Regions from separate parts of the Bacillus sp. NS1 genome, predicted to be linked through region 1. Evidence: riboswitches for the same ligand, from Rfam matches in the RefSeq annotation. Region 1 holds a riboswitch; each other region holds the start of a gene.

What was found. Region 1 has a riboswitch for cyclic di-AMP ahead of ktrA (potassium uptake protein KtrA). Riboswitches for the same ligand answer to the same signal wherever they lie in the genome.
Region 2: another riboswitch for cyclic di-AMP. It lies ahead of AC4CV5_RS17895 (dicarboxylate/amino acid:cation symporter); the one in region 1 lies ahead of ktrA (potassium uptake protein KtrA).
Region 3: another riboswitch for cyclic di-AMP. It lies ahead of kimA (potassium transporter KimA); the one in region 1 lies ahead of ktrA (potassium uptake protein KtrA).

The regions. Positions count from the first base shown of each region.
Region 1 covers NZ_JBZAZF010000010.1:5,358-11,075, reverse strand. Annotated here, with positions in the region: gene betB (betaine-aldehyde dehydrogenase) at 1-1,107, opposite strand, end outside; gene gbsR (transcriptional regulator GbsR) at 1,306-1,848, shown strand; gene bslA (biofilm surface layer hydrophobin BslA) at 2,055-2,600, shown strand; cyclic di-AMP (ydaO/yuaA leader) riboswitch at 2,747-2,895, shown strand; gene ktrA (potassium uptake protein KtrA) at 2,969-3,637, shown strand; gene ktrB (Ktr system potassium transporter KtrB) at 3,644-4,981, shown strand; gene AC4CV5_RS20375 (YiaA/YiaB family inner membrane protein) at 5,019-5,282, opposite strand; gene AC4CV5_RS20370 (glucosaminidase domain-containing protein) at 5,391-5,718, opposite strand, start outside.
Region 2 covers NZ_JBZAZF010000005.1:129,766-135,483, forward strand. Annotated here, with positions in the region: gene AC4CV5_RS17895 (dicarboxylate/amino acid:cation symporter) at 74-1,312, opposite strand; cyclic di-AMP (ydaO/yuaA leader) riboswitch at 1,387-1,517, opposite strand; gene AC4CV5_RS17900 (AI-2E family transporter) at 1,566-2,618, opposite strand; gene dctP (C4-dicarboxylate transporter DctP) at 2,768-4,033, opposite strand; gene dctR (two-component system response regulator DctR) at 4,153-4,833, opposite strand; gene dctS (two-component system sensor histidine kinase DctS) at 4,823-5,718, opposite strand, start outside.
Region 3 covers NZ_JBZAZF010000005.1:146,544-152,261, forward strand. Annotated here, with positions in the region: gene kimA (potassium transporter KimA) at 1-964, opposite strand, end outside; cyclic di-AMP (ydaO/yuaA leader) riboswitch at 1,156-1,299, opposite strand; gene AC4CV5_RS17985 (cellulose biosynthesis cyclic di-GMP-binding regulatory protein BcsB) at 1,435-3,546, opposite strand; gene AC4CV5_RS17990 (glycosyltransferase family 2 protein) at 3,552-4,814, opposite strand; gene AC4CV5_RS17995 (DUF2334 domain-containing protein) at 4,807-5,718, opposite strand, start outside.

The DNA of each region.
Region 1 (5,718 bases):
AGTAGGTTCATAGAAAAAACCATTTTGCAGCGCAGGGTCTTCCGGACGTTTGCCTCCTGTCTCCAGCTTCGCGCCTTCTTCTATTCCGATCTCTACATATTTTTCTACTTTTGCCCTGTGCTCTGCAGAAATAAGCGGGCCGCTTTCTGTCTCTGCGTGAAAACCATTTCCGAGTTTTATGCGTTTTGCCCGTTTGACAAGCTCTGCTAAAAATTGATCGTGAATGGCATCTTCAACAAGCAAGCGGGAACCGGCTGAGCATACTTGCCCGGCGTGGAAAAATACAGCGTTTAATGCCTGATCGACCGCAACCTCTAAATCTGCGTCCTTGAACACAATATTTGGATTTTTTCCGCCAAGTTCAAGCGCAATTTTTTTGACGTTTCCGCTTGCTGCCCGCATGATTTTTTTGCCTGTTTCGATTCCCCCTGTAAAGGAAATCAAATCGACGTCTTTGTTTACGGCAAGTTCGTCGCCAACTGTTTCTCCCGGTCCAAGGACAAGATTTGCGACACCTTTTGGAACACCAGCTTCCTCCATCAGCTTAAAAACTTTGATTGTCGTCAGCGGTGTAATCTCACTCGGCTTCATGACGATCGTATTTCCTGCAGCCAGTGCAGGTGCGATTTTCCAGCTCGCTTGGAGGAGCGGATAATTCCACGGAGTAATCTGGCCGCATACCCCGATTGGCTCTCTGATGATTTTGCTTTGTGAATCAGGGATCGGAGATGAAATGATCTCTCCGCCATCTTTATCTGCCAATCCAGCATAATATTGAAAAACATTGGCGATATCGTCCATATCCGCCTTGCTTTCTTCGAGTGTTTTTCCCGTATCAAGCGATTCAAGCTCAGCCAGCTCATCAAGGTCGCGTCTGATTAATTCCGCAATTTTCAGAACAATTTTCCCGCGTTCAAGTCCGGATAGAGATGGCCATTCGCCTTTGTCAAATGCTCTTCGCGCGGCTGCGATTGCCTTGATGGCGTCCTCTCGCCCTCCTTCGCTTACAGTTGCAATTTCTTCTTGATTAAATGGATTGATAATGCTGCGGATCTGCTCTTTTTCGGCACTGATCCATTCTCCGTCAATATATAATGTTTGACTCATATAAGCCTCCTTGACGTAAATAAAGTTTGTTAAATAAAAATTTAATGTTTTTAACAATCTTAATCTAACATACGGATTTTAAACTGTCAAAGCCCCATTTCGATTTTTCTTTTTGACTTTTCTATATGTTTCGTTAAGATAAAGAACATAAAGAAATAACTTAACGAATTTAATTTTCTAATGGAAAAGAGGGTCAGTATGGATGAAAATCCAGAATTTGCAGCTATAGAACAGGCACGGGATCTTGTTATCGACTCCATTGCTGAAACGATGGATCTTTACGGAATTACCCGCAGTGTCGGGATTTTATATGGGACGATGTATATGAGGGATGAGATGACGCTTGACGAAATGCGTGAGGAATTGCAAATGAGCAAGCCAAGCATGAGCACAGGTGTCAAAAAACTTCAGGACTTAAATGTAGTGAAAAAAACATTTCACCGGGGCATCCGCAAGCATACGTTTGTGGCTGAAAAAGATTTCTTTAAATTTTTTACTAATTTCTTTCCGCCTAAATGGGAGCGGGAAGTTCAAGTGAATGTAGCAGCGATTGAGGAAGCTCAGGCTGATTTACAAGAGATTTTAAGCAAGGAAGGTCTCAGTGAGGACATCAAAAATGAAGCGCTGCAGTTATACGAGCAGCTGGAAAGCTCTAAAGCCTACTATGACTGGCTGAAGCGTCTTGCTGAATCGGTGCAGAGCGGGGAAATTTTCAAATTTATACCGATTGAAACAAAGTAAAACAGAAAACGCCTGGGAAACCGGGCGTTTTTTTGTTCTTTTATATGAAATTACTACAAATTTGAAAAATACGGGAAAAACACCCCATTTACTTCCAAAATATTTGATGGTAATTTTATGTAGGTAAAATTTGTATTTGGCCGTTCAGAGGAGGTGAAAAGCGGGCAGGCCTGTATATTTTATAACTTTTTAGGGGGAATTTTATTATGAAACGCAAATTATTATCTTCTCTGGCAATCGGTGCATTAAGTCTAGGTTTACTCGTTTCTGCTCCTTCAGCTTCTTTCGCGGCTGAATCTAAATCAACTTCCGCTCATACTGAGTCTACTATGAGAACACAGTCAACAGCTTCATTGTTTGCAACAATCACAGGGGCCAGCAAAACGGAATGGTCTTTCTCAGATATCGAGTTGACGTATCGTCCAAACACGCTTCTCAGCCTTGGCGTTATGGAATTTACATTGCCAAGCGGATTTACTGCAAATACGAAAGACACAATGAACGGACGTGCGTTGCGTGAAACACAGATCCTTAATAACGGGAAAACAGTAAGAATCCCTCTGGCACTTGATTTGTTAGGAGCTGGCGAATTCAAATTAAAACTGAATAACAAAACACTTCCTGCCGCTGGTACATATACTTTCCGTGCGGAGAATAAATCATTGAGCATCGGAAATAAATTTTACGCAGAAGCCAGCATTGACGTGGCTAAGCGCAGCACTCCTCCGACTCAGCCGTGCGGCTGCAACTAATCTCAAAAGACCGGTTAATGCCGGTCTTTTTTGTGTTTTGACCTCCCCTTTTTCCTCTATTTCCATTTTTCTTTTTTCTGGTTAAAAATTTAAATTGACAAACTCTAGAAACAGGAGTAAATTCTTGAGTGTTCAATTTCATACAGTCTCTTTTACCGCTTAATCAAACACGAACGGGGGAACCAACGATTGGCTGTTTTTTTAACAGCCTTGGGGTGAATCTTACTAAGTAAGAGGGGGTACTCTGAATCCCTAATCCGACAGCTAACCTCGTAGGCGTTTACAGAGAGGAGGTCTATTAGCGACCATTCTTCGAAATGGTCTTTTTTTGCTCAAAAACGTTAATTTTACTAAGGGAGTTATGAACATTGGGAAGAATAAAAAATAAGCAATTTGCCGTGATCGGACTGGGCCGGTTTGGCGGAAGCATTTGCAAAGAGCTGCACAGAATGGGCCATGAGGTCCTTGCAGTTGATATCAACGAAGAAAAGGTAAATGCATACGCTTCTTACGCAACTCATGCGGTAATTGCCAATGCCACCGAAGAAAACGAATTGCTTTCGTTAGGAATACGCAATTTTGAATATGTGATTGTTGCAATTGGAGCAAATATTCAAGCGAGCACCCTGACCACCCTATTATTAAAAGAGTTTGACATCCCAAATATTTGGGTAAAGGCTCAAAACCATTATCATCATAAGGTACTTGAAAAAATCGGTGCTGACCGCATTATTCATCCTGAAAAGGATATGGGCGTCAAGATCGCACAAAGCCTTTCTGACGAGAACGTTTTGAATTACATTGATTTATCTGATGATTACAGTATTGTCGAGCTGCTGGCAACACACAAGCTTGATTCAAAATCGATTATTGACCTGAATGTAAGAGCGAAGTACGGCTGTACAATCCTGGCGATTAAACATCATGGAGATATCCGTCTTTCTCCCGCACCTGAAGACATCATTCACGAACAGGATTGCCTGGTAATCATGGGGCATAAAAAGGATATTAAACGTTTTGAAAACGAAGGGATGTAGACATAGGTGACACTTCAAAAGGACAAAGTGATCAAATGGGTTCGTTTTACACCGCCTCAAGTGCTTGCAATTGGTTTTTTTCTTACCATTATCATCGGGGCTGTGCTGTTAAAGCTTCCGATTTCTACAATGAAGCCATTGTCATGGATAGATGCCCTTTTTACTGCAGCTTCCGCTACAACAGTTACAGGGCTTGCAGTTGTCGATACCGGTACAGAATTTACACTTTTCGGGCAAACTGTCATCATGGGGCTGATCCAGATCGGCGGGCTTGGATTTATGACTTTTGCTGTTTTGATCGTCATGATATTAGGGAAAAAAATCGGATTAAAAGAACGAATGCTGGTACAGGAAGCCTTAAACCAGCCGACAATTGGCGGCGTTATAGGCCTTGTCAAAGTCCTGTTTCTGTTTTCCATCAGTATTGAGTTGATAGCAGCACTCATCTTATCCATCAGGCTTGTCCCCCAGTATGGCTGGGCATTCGGCTTGTTTGCCAGTCTATTTCACGCAATCTCTGCTTTTAACAATGCCGGGTTTTCGTTGTGGCCGGATAATTTGATGAGCTACGTTGGCGACCCTACAGTTAACCTAGTGATTACTTTCTTATTTATTACAGGAGGGATTGGATTTACCGTTCTGTTTGACATTATGAAAAATCGGCGATTTAAAGCCTTTTCTCTACATACGAAAATCATGCTTACAGGAACCCTGATTCTGAATGCGGTCGCCATGCTTGTGATCTTTATTTTAGAGTACAGCAACCCCGGTACGCTCGGCCACCTGCATATAGGAGATAAACTATGGGCTTCCTATTTTCAGGCTGTGACGCCGAGAACCGCTGGCTTCAATTCTCTTGATATTGGGAGCATGAGAGAAGGAACGATTGTATTCATTTTATTATTAATGTTTATCGGAGCAGGCAGCGCTTCAACGGCGAGCGGCATTAAGCTGACTACGTTCATCGTGATTTTAATGTCTGTGATCGCATATTTGCGAGGTAAAAAAGAAACGGTTATTTTCCGCCGCTCCATCAAATATCCGATTATCATTAAAGCTTTAGCTGTGAGCGTCACCGGTTTGTTCATCGTGTTTTTAGGGATATTCGCCCTGACGATCACAGAACAAGCGCCGTTTATTCAAATTGTGTTTGAAACCTTTTCCGCATTCGGAACTGTCGGTCTATCGATGGGATTGACTCCTGAACTCACAGAAGCGGGAAAATGTATCATTATTGTCATCATGTTCATCGGAAGAATTGGCCCTTTGACGTTCGTGTTTTCATTTGCAAAAACAGAGAAATCAAATATTCGTTACCCTGACGGCGAGGTGTTTACGGGGTGATAACAAAAAAATCCGGCGATTTAGGCGCCGGATTTTTTTATGATTCGATATGAGATTGATTTTGTCTTTTTTCCTGTTCCGCGATGATTTCGTTATCCTCTGCGTTATCACGGGTCACTTTTTGTGTAAGAATCGCACCGACAGCTACAAGTATCATAACAGCGATGTAATAGCCTTTTTCATTGAGTTCCAGATTATCAGCATTATAGAGTCCGATACTAAACAAAAATACTCCCGCAAAAAAAGTGAAATAAGCTAATACTGTAAAGGCAACCGTGTTTCTCCGTCTATATTTCTGCACCTTTGTTCCCTCCTGAAAGCATAGTCAAAAAGTGATAACTTCCGTGGAATATTATACCTCAAATTCCCCTGAATGGAACAAAGAATTAAAAATACCAGGAAAAAGGGCTCAGGTTGCTTCCTTTATTTCAACAGCTGAATCATCAATCCAGCCGATGAGTTTATCATTGATTTGGAATTGGTACCATACAGACTGGCCTTGCTGCTTTTTAGATACAACCTTTATGTCTTTGCCGATGTAAGATTGGGCAGAGGTGAGCTTTATGGACCGATCATCAGTAGAAGGCTTGGACCATATGTCTTGGACGGCACTGTCTTTAATCGAGGCGTTTAAATCCACTGATTTAAGGGATGGATTTACCTCATCGTACTCATCTAAATCGTATTTTTCCACAATATTGCTGATTTTGTCAGCGTAGTCAGGGTCTGTAGCATAT
Region 2 (5,718 bases), on a different contig from region 1:
CGACAAAAAATAAACAGTGCCCAAAAATTAGGCACTGTTTGTATTATAGCATTTGTTGCTTCCAAATGTTTGGTTAAACCGATAGAGTCGGCGCTTGCTCAGGCTGTTTATTCTTTTCTGTTTCTGTAATAATGACGGCGCAAGCCGCGTCTCCTGTTGTATTCACCACTGTACGGAGCATATCAAGCAGGCGGTCAATTCCGAGAATTAATCCGATTCCCTCGACAGGCAGGCCGACAGATTGAAGGACCATGGCGAGCATAATCAAACCGACTCCCGGAACACCTGCAGTTCCGACACTTGCTAACACTGCCGTCAGTATCACCATCAGCAGCTGAGTGAATGTTAAATCGTGCCCAAATACCTGCGCAATGAAGACGGTGGCTACCCCTTGCATGATGGCTGTTCCGTCCATATTAATTGTAGCGCCGAGTGGCTGGACGAAGCTGCTGATCGGCTCAGGCACTTTTAATTTTTTCTGGGCCACATCCATTGAAACCGGCAAAGTTGCATTGCTGCTGGAAGTACTGAATGCGACGACCATAACTTCTGAGAAATTTTTAAAGAACGTAATCGGATTTCTTCTGGCTATAAGCGCAACCGTAGATCCGTAGGTAACGACTGCATGTATGAGTAATGCCATGGTAACCACAATCATGTACAAGCCCATTGCTTTCATTGCACTGAAGCCTTGGCTTCCAATAGCTGTCGCAATCAGACCAAATGTACCATACGGAGCGAACTTCATTACAAGATTCACTAGGTACATCATCAATTCATTTCCTTGTTCAACAACCTTGAGCAGCATATCCGCTTTTTTTCCGAGCATTGTAATCCCAAGCCCGACAAAAATGGCAAAAGCGATAATTTGCAGCATATTCCCTTCCGTCATCGCTTGAACAGGGTTGGTCGGAATAATGTTTAACAGGGTGTCTGCAATACTTGGCGCTTTTTCAGCAGTGAATTCGGCAGACGATGTGTCATACGTTCCGAACTCTCCCGGTTTGATGACAAGAGCTAAAATGATGGCAATGGTAATCGCCACTGCTGTCGTGACGAGAAAATAAGAAATCGCCTTTACACCGATTCTGCCAAGCTTCTTAGGATCGCCCAGCCCGGCTACTCCCAGTGTCAGTGAGAAAAAGACAATCGGAACGACAAGCATTTTAATGAGGTTTAAAAAGATTGTGCCAAGCGGCCCAAATACAAACTTATTTAAATTTTCAAATAATTCAGGTGATGTTACGTTCAAAATAATCCCCGTGACCGCACCTAGCACCAATGCAATGATTATCTTTGTAGCCAGTTTCATCCGCATTCCTCCCTTTTTTGAAAAAAAGCCCGCGAGAGACTTCCCGTGGGCTTTGGCTGTATCTTCAAACCACAGGACTCTCTCTTCACGCTGATGAGGTTAGCTGACGGGTTCGGACGAAGAGATGTCCGTTTTTCAGATGAAAAATTAACCCCAAAAGATTGGGTCCCCCACTCCTTCTAAAAGGATTAAGCGTGTGGCTTACTATTGTATGATTTAGTTTATTTATACAGAAAAGATCCAATTTTGTAAACTATTTTTTGTTACTTTTCTCTTGGAATCTTTTGGGTCCTTCTTCCTTGTTGGTGACATCAAGAATATCAAGGAGAAACACAAAGATCGGAATCCCGATTATTAAACCCCAAATGCCTAAAAAGTGCTCAGAGAAAATGAGTACTGTGAAGGTGAAAAAGATCGGCAGCTCCGTTTTCGCAGACATTAGCTTCGGATTTAAGAAATACGTTTCGATCGCATGTATGGCGAATATGACAAGCACAATGTAGAGCACATACATTCCGCCGCCAGTGCTGTAGGCAATAATACTGAGCGGGATCAGAGAAATGACGACGCCTGCTACAGGGATCAATCCGAGGAAGAACACCATAATAGAAAGCCCAAACAGCTGCGGGAAATGCATAATCCAAAGCGCGATAAACGTCAGAATACAGTTGACGAGCGCAATGATAAATTGAGCCTCAAGAACTTTGCCGAACGTTCTTGCAAATTTGCTTCCGAAAAAAGCAATTTCCTCATAAAAGACCCTTAGTTTGCTTGTTTTAAATTTCGCCATGAACTCAGTAAGCCGCTTTTTCTCAAATAAGAAAAACATGCTGAGAATGAGCGCCATTACAATCTGCAAGCCGAATGTGCTGATATCGGCCAGATACGTATACACCACATTGAAGCCCTCTTTGACATATGAACTGATGTTAATATCTCCGAAAACACTTGTGATCTCATCAAAGAAAGGGATGGTGTCCGGGTGATACGCAATATGTTTAATCTGCTTAACCAGCTGCTGAATCTGCGCCGCGACGACCGGATAAAACACAAAACCTCCGACTGTAAGCAGCACAGCCAGCAACATGTAAAGAAACGTAATGACAACCCGCTGGCTCACTCGGAAGAACCGGCTTAAAAACTGCCGTACGACAAGCTCCAAACGATCCATAAGAAATGTGAAAATGAAGGTCAGCAATATTAAGTTGATCATGCTCTTAAATAGATATAACACACCAGTTAACACGACAAAGATGGAAAAACGTCTTACTCCCGGGTGCTGAAAAAATTTAACTAAAGCGGCCATTTATACACTCCTGTTAGGACAAACGTCCTTCATTCAATATAGTATCCATTTGTAAATTATATAACAAAAAAATGCTGAGGTCTCTGTCCTCACCTTAATTATTCTTAAACAATTAAAAAAACGGCCCCATGGATGGGCCGTTCTTTTTTTCAGACTGCTGTTTTCATTTTTTTCATGCCTTCAACAGCCTCTATGCTTTTTGCTTCATCGAATTCATTTTCGCTTTTTGCAACAATGATCGTGGCGATTCCGTTTCCGATCAGGTTCACAATCGCTCTTCCTTCACTCATGAAACGGTCGACTCCAAGCAGGAGTGCAAGGCCCTCCAGCGGAATGACCTGAAGCGCTGACAGTGTTGAGGCAAGGACGATAAATCCGCTTCCCGTCACACCGGCCGCTCCCTTCGATGTCAGCATCAGAACGAGGATAATTGTAATTTGCTGGCCGATGCTGAGGTCTACTCCAAACACCTGTGCCAGAAAAACCGTCGCCATTGATAAATAAATGGATGTGCCGTCAAGGTTAAACGAATAGCCCGTCGGAATGACAAGCCCGACAACGGATTTCGAACAGCCGTAACGCTCCATTTTATCCATCATTCGCGGAAGCACCGATTCTGAAGAGCTTGTGCCAAGCACGATCAGAAGCTCATCTTTAATGAAGCGCAGGTAGTTCAACAGGCTGAATCCGTAAAGCTTGCAGATGATATTTAAAGCAACAAATACGAACAGGAACATCGTAATATAAACAGACATCATTAAGCTTGCCAGAGGCTTGATGGAATCGAGACCGAAGTGCCCGATCGTATACGCCATCGCCCCGAATGCCCCGATTGGCGCGGCACGCATGATGTAGCCGATGATTTTGAAAAAGACGTGAGAAAGCTTGTCGAAGAAATCAATGACACTTTTGCCTTTTTCACCTAATGCTGCAAGACCGACTCCGAAAAGAATAGAAAAGAATAAGACCTGCAAAATGTCCCCTTTTGCGAAGGCATCAACCATGTTGGACGGAACAATGTGTGTGATAAAGTCAATCCAGTCGATTCCCTGACCGCCATTTTGCGTGTATTGTGATACATCTCCCTTTTCAAGCTTGCTGTAATCAAGACCCGCGCCCGGCTTCATGATATTGACGACAAATAAACCAATAATGAGTGCGAGGGTAGTGACAACCTCAAAATAAATAAACGCTTTTCCCCCTACTTTTCCAACCTTCTTCATATCGCCCATTTTTGCAATCCCGAGAACGATTGTGAAGAAAATGATTGGAGCGATCACCATTTTAACAGCATTGATAAATGTATCGCCAAGCGGTTTCATTTCTTTGCCGACATCTGGCCAGACCAGTCCGACAATGACCCCGATGATGACCGCAGTTATGACCTGAACTGTTAAATTTTTAAACAGTTTCATATCCTGCATCCCCCTGTCCTATTCACCTTTGTGTCTTTCTTACTAGAATGATAGCGTTTTCATATCGTCTGGGGAAGTTTATGATCATAACGGACATTTTGGTCTTTTTGGTCTCAGGTTTATCCTTTGAACACGTAGCGGTTGACGGGCCGGCCGACTCCGCCGTATTGAACGTCCAGCTTAATCGTTCCGGTTTTTTCTAGATAATCAAGATATCGTCTGGCTGTCACTCTGGCGATGCCGAGCGCTTTGGCGACCTCTTCTGCAGAAAGAGATGCGGTTTGCTGTTTCAAAAAAGCAGTGACTTCATTCATCGTGAAATGATTCAGCCCTTTCGGCAGATTCTGTACGGCCTGCTGCGGAATATTCAGGATCGCATCGAGCTGTTCCTGGGACAGTGTATCGCTCGCCTCTATTTTTTGTTTATATTGCTTGTACTTTTCAAGTGCCTGTCTCATTCGCTCAAGCTTAAACGGTTTTAAGATATAGTCAGCCGCTCCATTTTGCAGCATAAGAGAGATCGTTTCTTTGTCTTTTGCAGCGGAAACGACGATGACATCCACTTCAAGCTTTTGCTTTCTGATCTCCTGCAAGGTTTTGATTCCGTCTTTTTTCGGCATGTATACATCGAGAATGACGAGGTCGGGCTGTTTTTCTTTAATCAGTTTGATGCCTTCTTCTCCGTTTCCCGCTGTTGCACAGACCGTAAAGCCTTTGACAGTTGTGATGAAATCCTTGTTTACCTCTTGAACCATCGGATCGTCTTCAATGAGCAGAACCTTCCATTCCTTACGAGCCATGCTGTGCTTCCTCCTCCTTCATTGGAAAAACGATAGAAAAAGATGTTCCCTGTCCCGCGTGTGAATCAACTTCTATCGTGCCCGATCCTTTGTCTGTGATTTGTTTCACTAAATACAGGCCGTAGCCTGTGCCGCCCGTTTTATTGACCGTAAATCCTTTCTCGTAAAGGTGCGGCATATGTGCCGGTTCAATCCCGCAGCCGTTATCTTCTATTAAAATAGCAAGAATATCATCCGTTTGTTCGATGCTGATGTCAATTCGTTTATCATCAGATTGAACCGTTTCAAATGAACCGAAGGCATTTTCAATCAGGTTGCCGAGGAGCACGACGATATCATGTTGATCAACATGCTCGGGAAATTGCTGAAGACTGCTGTTTTCATCAATATGAACAGCAATGCCGAGCTCTCTTCCTCTTCTGATTTTACTTAATAGAAGGCCAGCCGCGGAGTCATTTTGAATCGAACGGTGCAGAAATTCAGTCACATTTTCCTGCTCAGTTGATGCCTCGAATGCAAGCTGCAAGGCCTTTTCAGATTTCCCCAGCTGGATGAGTCCGGCGATTGTATGCAGCTTATTCATATGCTCATGGTTTTGGACGCGGAGCGCCTCCACAAAGTTTTTGACGCCCGTCAATTCCTCCGCCATTTTAGCCGCTTCCGTTCTGTCCTGAAAAATCGCGACGGCGCCGATGACTTTTTTCTTCATGACAATCGGAATTCTGCTGCTCATGATGACTTTTCCGCTAACGCGAATTTCTTCATTATAAACCGCTTTGTTCCGCTCCACGATTTCGGGCAGCCGCGAATCCTTGAGAACCTCCCAGATCACCTTTCCGACCAGATCCCCCTGCACTTCAAAGATCTGTTTCGCTTTTTCATTGA
Region 3 (5,718 bases), on a different contig from region 1:
AGGCTGAAAATCCCGTATTCGCCGCAAGGACCAAAATAAGTGATGTGACACCTTGAATGACATAGTAGAACACATTCCGCCCGAAGGTTTCAGATGCAATTTGTGAAACCACCGTTTCATCGGGCTTCGGCGCCGTTCCATAGCCGTAGGCGAGCACGGTGATACCGGAAAATAGAATCGCCAGCAAAATGCCCATCATTGCAAGAGTTCTTGCTGCGTTACGCGCAGGCGGGTTTTTGAAAGCAGGAATCGCGTTAGAAATAGCCTCAACTCCGGTCAAAGCCGAGCAGCCCGAAGAAAAAGCCTTGAGCAGCAAAAACAGCGTAATGCCCGCTACCGGTGTGCCGAGCGGAGTATGATGGACTGGCTGATCTATTTGTCCTGTCATGAGTTTAAACAACCCGACTGTTATCAAAACCAAAAGCGCCGCCACAAACAGATAAACCGGGTAGGCAAGAATCGATGCCGATTCCGAAAGCCCGCGCAGGTTCAAAATCATAATGACTAAAACCAGTAAAACAGCAATCGGCACATGATAATCATGCAATACAGGAACGGCCGACGTGATGGCGTCCGTTCCTGCAGATATACTTACCGCTACTGTTAAAATATAATCGACAAGCAAGGAACCGCCTGCGATCAATCCCGGCTTTTCACCGAGGTTTTCTTTCGAAACAACATACGCCCCGCCGCCCTGCGGGTAAGCGTAAATAATTTGCCTGTATGAAAGAATCAGTGCGAGCAGCAATATGAGAACGCCAATCGCAATCGGAATGGAGTACCAAAATGCGGCAGCACTGATTGTCGCCAGAATGATTAAAATTTGCTCTGTGCCGTATGCGACAGATGACAGCGCATCTGAGGAAAGCATCGCCAAGGCTTTTAATTTTGTCAGTTTTTGCTCTCCAGCTGCTTGAGATTTTAGTGGTTTCCCAATCAAAAAACGTTTGATTGAATGATACATCGATGTCTTCCCCTTTTAATTTCTCATTTTTCAATTAAAACAATAAAACATCAGCATCTGCTCTCACATTTTGTAATAGTCCTTTCTGCTATGGTATCTCTGTACGAAATTTCCATTCTAAAAATGAACAGCAAAAAACACAGAGGCAAACGGATGCCCCTGTGCCATTACATCGAACACAGGTTTCATTCATCTCCTCTCACGAACGCTTACGAGGTTAGCTGACGGATTCGGGCATATGAGAGTTAGCCCTACCTAAAAAGGATTCACCCCAACGGCAAAAAGCCGTTCTAGTGGGTCCCCCGCTCTGATTTCAGATTAAGCGATTTGTTTTCTAAAAGAGATCATACTCCCGTTCCTGCACGTTGTAAAGAGGCTTATTGGCCGGGCGAAAAAAATAAAATGACAGGTTCCACAAATGGAATTTATGTACCAAAAAAATAAAAAACAGAGGCGTGATTGCCTCTGTTTTATTCTGTATCTGTCTTTCTTTTTCTTCGTCTTACAGCAACCCAAATGAACACTGCCGCAATCACCATAATAAGTGCCAGCACACCAATATACAGCCATTTCTGGCTATTATCCTGTGATGGTTGTTCTGTACTGGAACTGTTTGTTTCAGATTTGAGCTGCTGGTGGTTTGTAAACACCTGCTGGCTGTTGGTTTCGTTAACAACGGTTGCCGAGTCATCGGTACTGTTCAGATAACTGATGATCTCTTTCGTGACAGCCGTGCCATTTCCTTTTAAAGGCGCAAAGACAGCCATTGTGTAGCGTGAATCCCAAAGAGATGGTTGAGTAAATGCCACTTGTTTTGTTGTCTCATTCAACATCTCAAAACCTGATACATCAAACGAGCCGTTCTTCACTTGCGGCACAAGCAGATCTGATGATTTCTCCTTCAGAAGAGAAAATTGACTGATACTCCCTATGAAAATGAGGTTCCGACCTTTGGCATCATTTGCTGTTACGTCAGATGATTTCTTGACCTTGTATGAATGCTGCGCTTCGCTTCCAAAGGACTCCGTTACAAGAGAAAGCTCCTCAAGCTTCGATTGGCTTACGGTGTCAGGAAGCACGATTAACGTTGTTTTTTCCTGATTTCCGGCGTAAGGAAGCGGCCACTCTTGGAAATCCGCTGACGGAGACATGTCTTTGATGGCGTAAGACAATGTACTGCTTTTATCGATAAAGACCCACTTTTCTTCATCAGTCGTGTTGCAAGGATTGTTTTCCTTTAATCCAGTTGTGACAAACTGAGTATCAATGTAGCGGTTTTTTTGCAGCAGCTTAGGGTCCACTTTTAGCATGACATGATAGAATCCGTTTTTATCTTCTTTTCCTAAATCATCAAGACGGACCGAGTGCGGCTGGCCGTTGATCATGACCTTCAGTTCTGCCGCCTGAGAAACCGATCCATTCTCAGCCGTTGAGGCTTGAATCGTTTCGGACTTCTTCAACTTTAGCGACAGCTTTGCAGATTGGTTTTGGTCTAAAACCGCCGAAGCTGGATAAAAGTAATGTGCGGAAGATGTTTTGTCAGCTCCAATTGTGATATCACCCGCTCCAAAATTCTCGAGGGTCAGCTTATTGCTTTCTTTTTTTTCAACCTGCTTTAGCTTGCTGATTGAGAGTGTATCGCCGCTGAGCTGGCCTGTGTAAGTCTGATCCGTGATGACACTGATTTTTTCAGTGAGCACGTCATCAGATGCCGCTTGTGCAAACAGAACCGGCTGCTGCTTAGCCTCTGCTTTTAACACCCGCTCCGCTAGCAGAAGTTTTTCCCCTTTTGCTTGTAAGCCGGCTTGTTTCAGCAACTTTTTCACCTTGCCGTTCCAATGCTTGTCCACTCCGATGAAAATTGTCGGCTTGTCGATTTTCTTCAGTTCAGATTCCGTGACATACGAGATGCTGACACTGCTATCCACCGTTTTCAAATAGCCTTCTGTTTTCACTGCAGCTTCAATTTCCGCCGAACTTGGGTCATCGGGAATGACGATGGCTGTTTCTTCCGCTGTATTTCCCGACTGGGCGAAAGGATATGGATAATGGTCCAGCGAGGTACCCTTCGCTTCACTGCTGTCCGCCAGTGTCAGACGGCTGTCCGGATAAATTTTGATCCAGTTGCCGGACGTATCCTGCCCGACGCAGACGCCCTCTTTCATCACGCCGTAAAATTTCAGCGATACGTTGTGATAGCCTTGGGCAGACTGGCTTTTATTCAGGTTCAGCTTCACTGTTTTCCGTTTGGAATCACCATCAAGCTTTAACGTTTTGACCGGTTCATCGTCTATGACAGCCGTTAATGATGATGGAGAAATTAAAAGATTTGATGCCTCGTATTCAATCACCAATTGCTGATTGCCGGTAGAAGCACCTGCCGGGATTTGATACGTCAGCTCTGCGCTGTCTTTTGATCCGTACAGTGTAATCAGGTCGCTTGTCAGCACCTGCTGTTTGGATTGTTCTTGGCTGCTTTTTCCGAGAAGCGAACCGCTGACCTCCACCTCTTTGGCAAAAGCCGCTTGTCCAGTCATCACAAGCAGCATGAGGCTAGTGAGAAAAATCATTATTGGTTTCAAAAAGGTCACCCGCTTTTATGTTGATTGTATCGTTCTGTTTTGTACCATTTGACCTCCTGCTTGAATAAACGGTGCTTGATTTCTACGAATAAAGAATAGATGACCAGCACAATCCATGCCTGCGAGTATGTAAAGTACATGAGAAATACGATAAAAAAGTTTTGCCTGTTCATTTCTGTTTTTTCAATGCTCAACGTAATCATGACCTCTGTCATAAATAAAAAGAACGCCAAAATCCAGAGAATCATAGCCAAAAAGCCGACCGACAAATGCAAATCATAAAACAGATTGACTACAAATATCGTATTTGACATGATCACGCCAAAGAAAAACAAGAAGTACGTAAAGAAAAAATAAAACAAATCAAAGATAATCCGTTTTCGTTTGAGCTTGAAAAACTGCGCCAAAAATTTCAGCACAACATATTGATTGCCGCGCGCCCATCTGGTGCGCTGGCGCCACCACACCTTCCACGTTTCCGGCTCCTGCTCCCAAGTGATGGCGGCAGGGAAAAAGCGGATGTGATAGCCGAGGTTATACACCCGGATGGTCAGCTCAGTATCCTCGGCGAGCGCTTTGTCATCCCAGCCTCCGAGCTTTTCAATAATGCTTCTGCGGATCGCGAAGTTGGTGCCTGGGATGGTGGCGATTTTGAACCACTTCCATCTGCCTCCCTGGGCCATCCATTGAAAACAGATCGTTTCGATATTAATAAACTTAGTCAAGAGCGTTTTTGCCGCATTGATGACGCGGAATTTCCCAACCACGGCGCCTGCCTTTTCATCATTCATCAGGCCAAGCACAAGGTAATACACGGCCATTTTCTCAGGCGTGTTGTCGGCGTCATATACACAGATCACATCGCCGTTTGATTCAGCAAAACCAGAGTTAAGTGCAGAGGATTTGCCTTTTCCTGCGTTTGGCGGCTTGGTGATCACCATTTTGATGAAATCGTATTTCTCGGAAAATTCATTGACGATGTCACCCGTCCGGTCTGATGAATTGTCATTAACGACGATAATTTCCAGCCGGTCCTTCGGATAATAAAGGTTGACCATCGCCTTCAGCGTCTGCCGAATCACAACCTCTTCGTTATGCGCCGGGATGAGGACACTGACCTTTGGCAGCTCCTTCATGTTTTCTCTCCACTTCGGGATGTTCCGTTCGAAGGTCATATAGTGGCGGAACCCGCCCTGCATAAGAAACATGTGGTAGAGAAGCATGACCCATATTAAACTTAGCGAGATAAAGAACAGCGTATTACCCAAGGCTTCTTCTCTCCTTAAAAATTCGTTTTTTCAATGTGGCTCTCAAGTAAAACGTATAACTGACAAACATCACGACAAATAAGAGCACGATTGCGGAGAGAATCCATAACGCCTTTTCCAGAGGGGTTTGCCGATGATGATCGAAAAACTCGTCAATGGCACTGACGCCGTTTTTCACCTGAATCGTTCCGTCACCGCTTGTATGGATTTCCACTTTGTCTGTTTTGACGGTTTGTTTCGTTTTCTTTAAATCAAGCCATTCACTGTCCGGAATGCGTTCCATCTGATCAACCAGCTCCGGCAGATATTTCATCCCGAGATATGGATGATAAAATCCTCCGGCAACTCCGCCTTCAAAATCAATCATCTGGGAGATGTGCTCCTCCATATCGCCGAGCGGATTTTGCTTTGATGTATCAACAAAGCCGATCGTTTCCGGATACAGCGTCATGCCGTACAGCATCGAAGGAGCACTCACAAACGGAGATGCACCGGATGTTTTCCACGTTGTGCCGCTGAGCTGGATCTGGCCGAATATGCTTGTAAAATATTGCGAGGCAATTTGATAGCCGTATTCGGACATCGTGTAATGCGGCGCTTCAAACGCCAGCGGGTAGAGACCCAATGATGTCAAATCCTCGATGGCACGCGTCAGTTTTTGCTTTGTATATGTTTCTTCCTTTTCACGAAATGGTTTTAGATAGCTGTTATAGGCTTGTTCGTTCGGAAAGTCTTGTTCTTTTTCCAAAATAGACGGGTTGTCTTCGGCATTTCCGGATGTAATCGGCTGATCAGCCTTTGCATCCCAAAATTCAAAGCCCTCGCCTGTTTCACTGTAGCGATAGGCGTGTGTATAGCCGTGAACAATGATACTGCCGCCCATGCTTTGCAGCTTTTTCAGCAC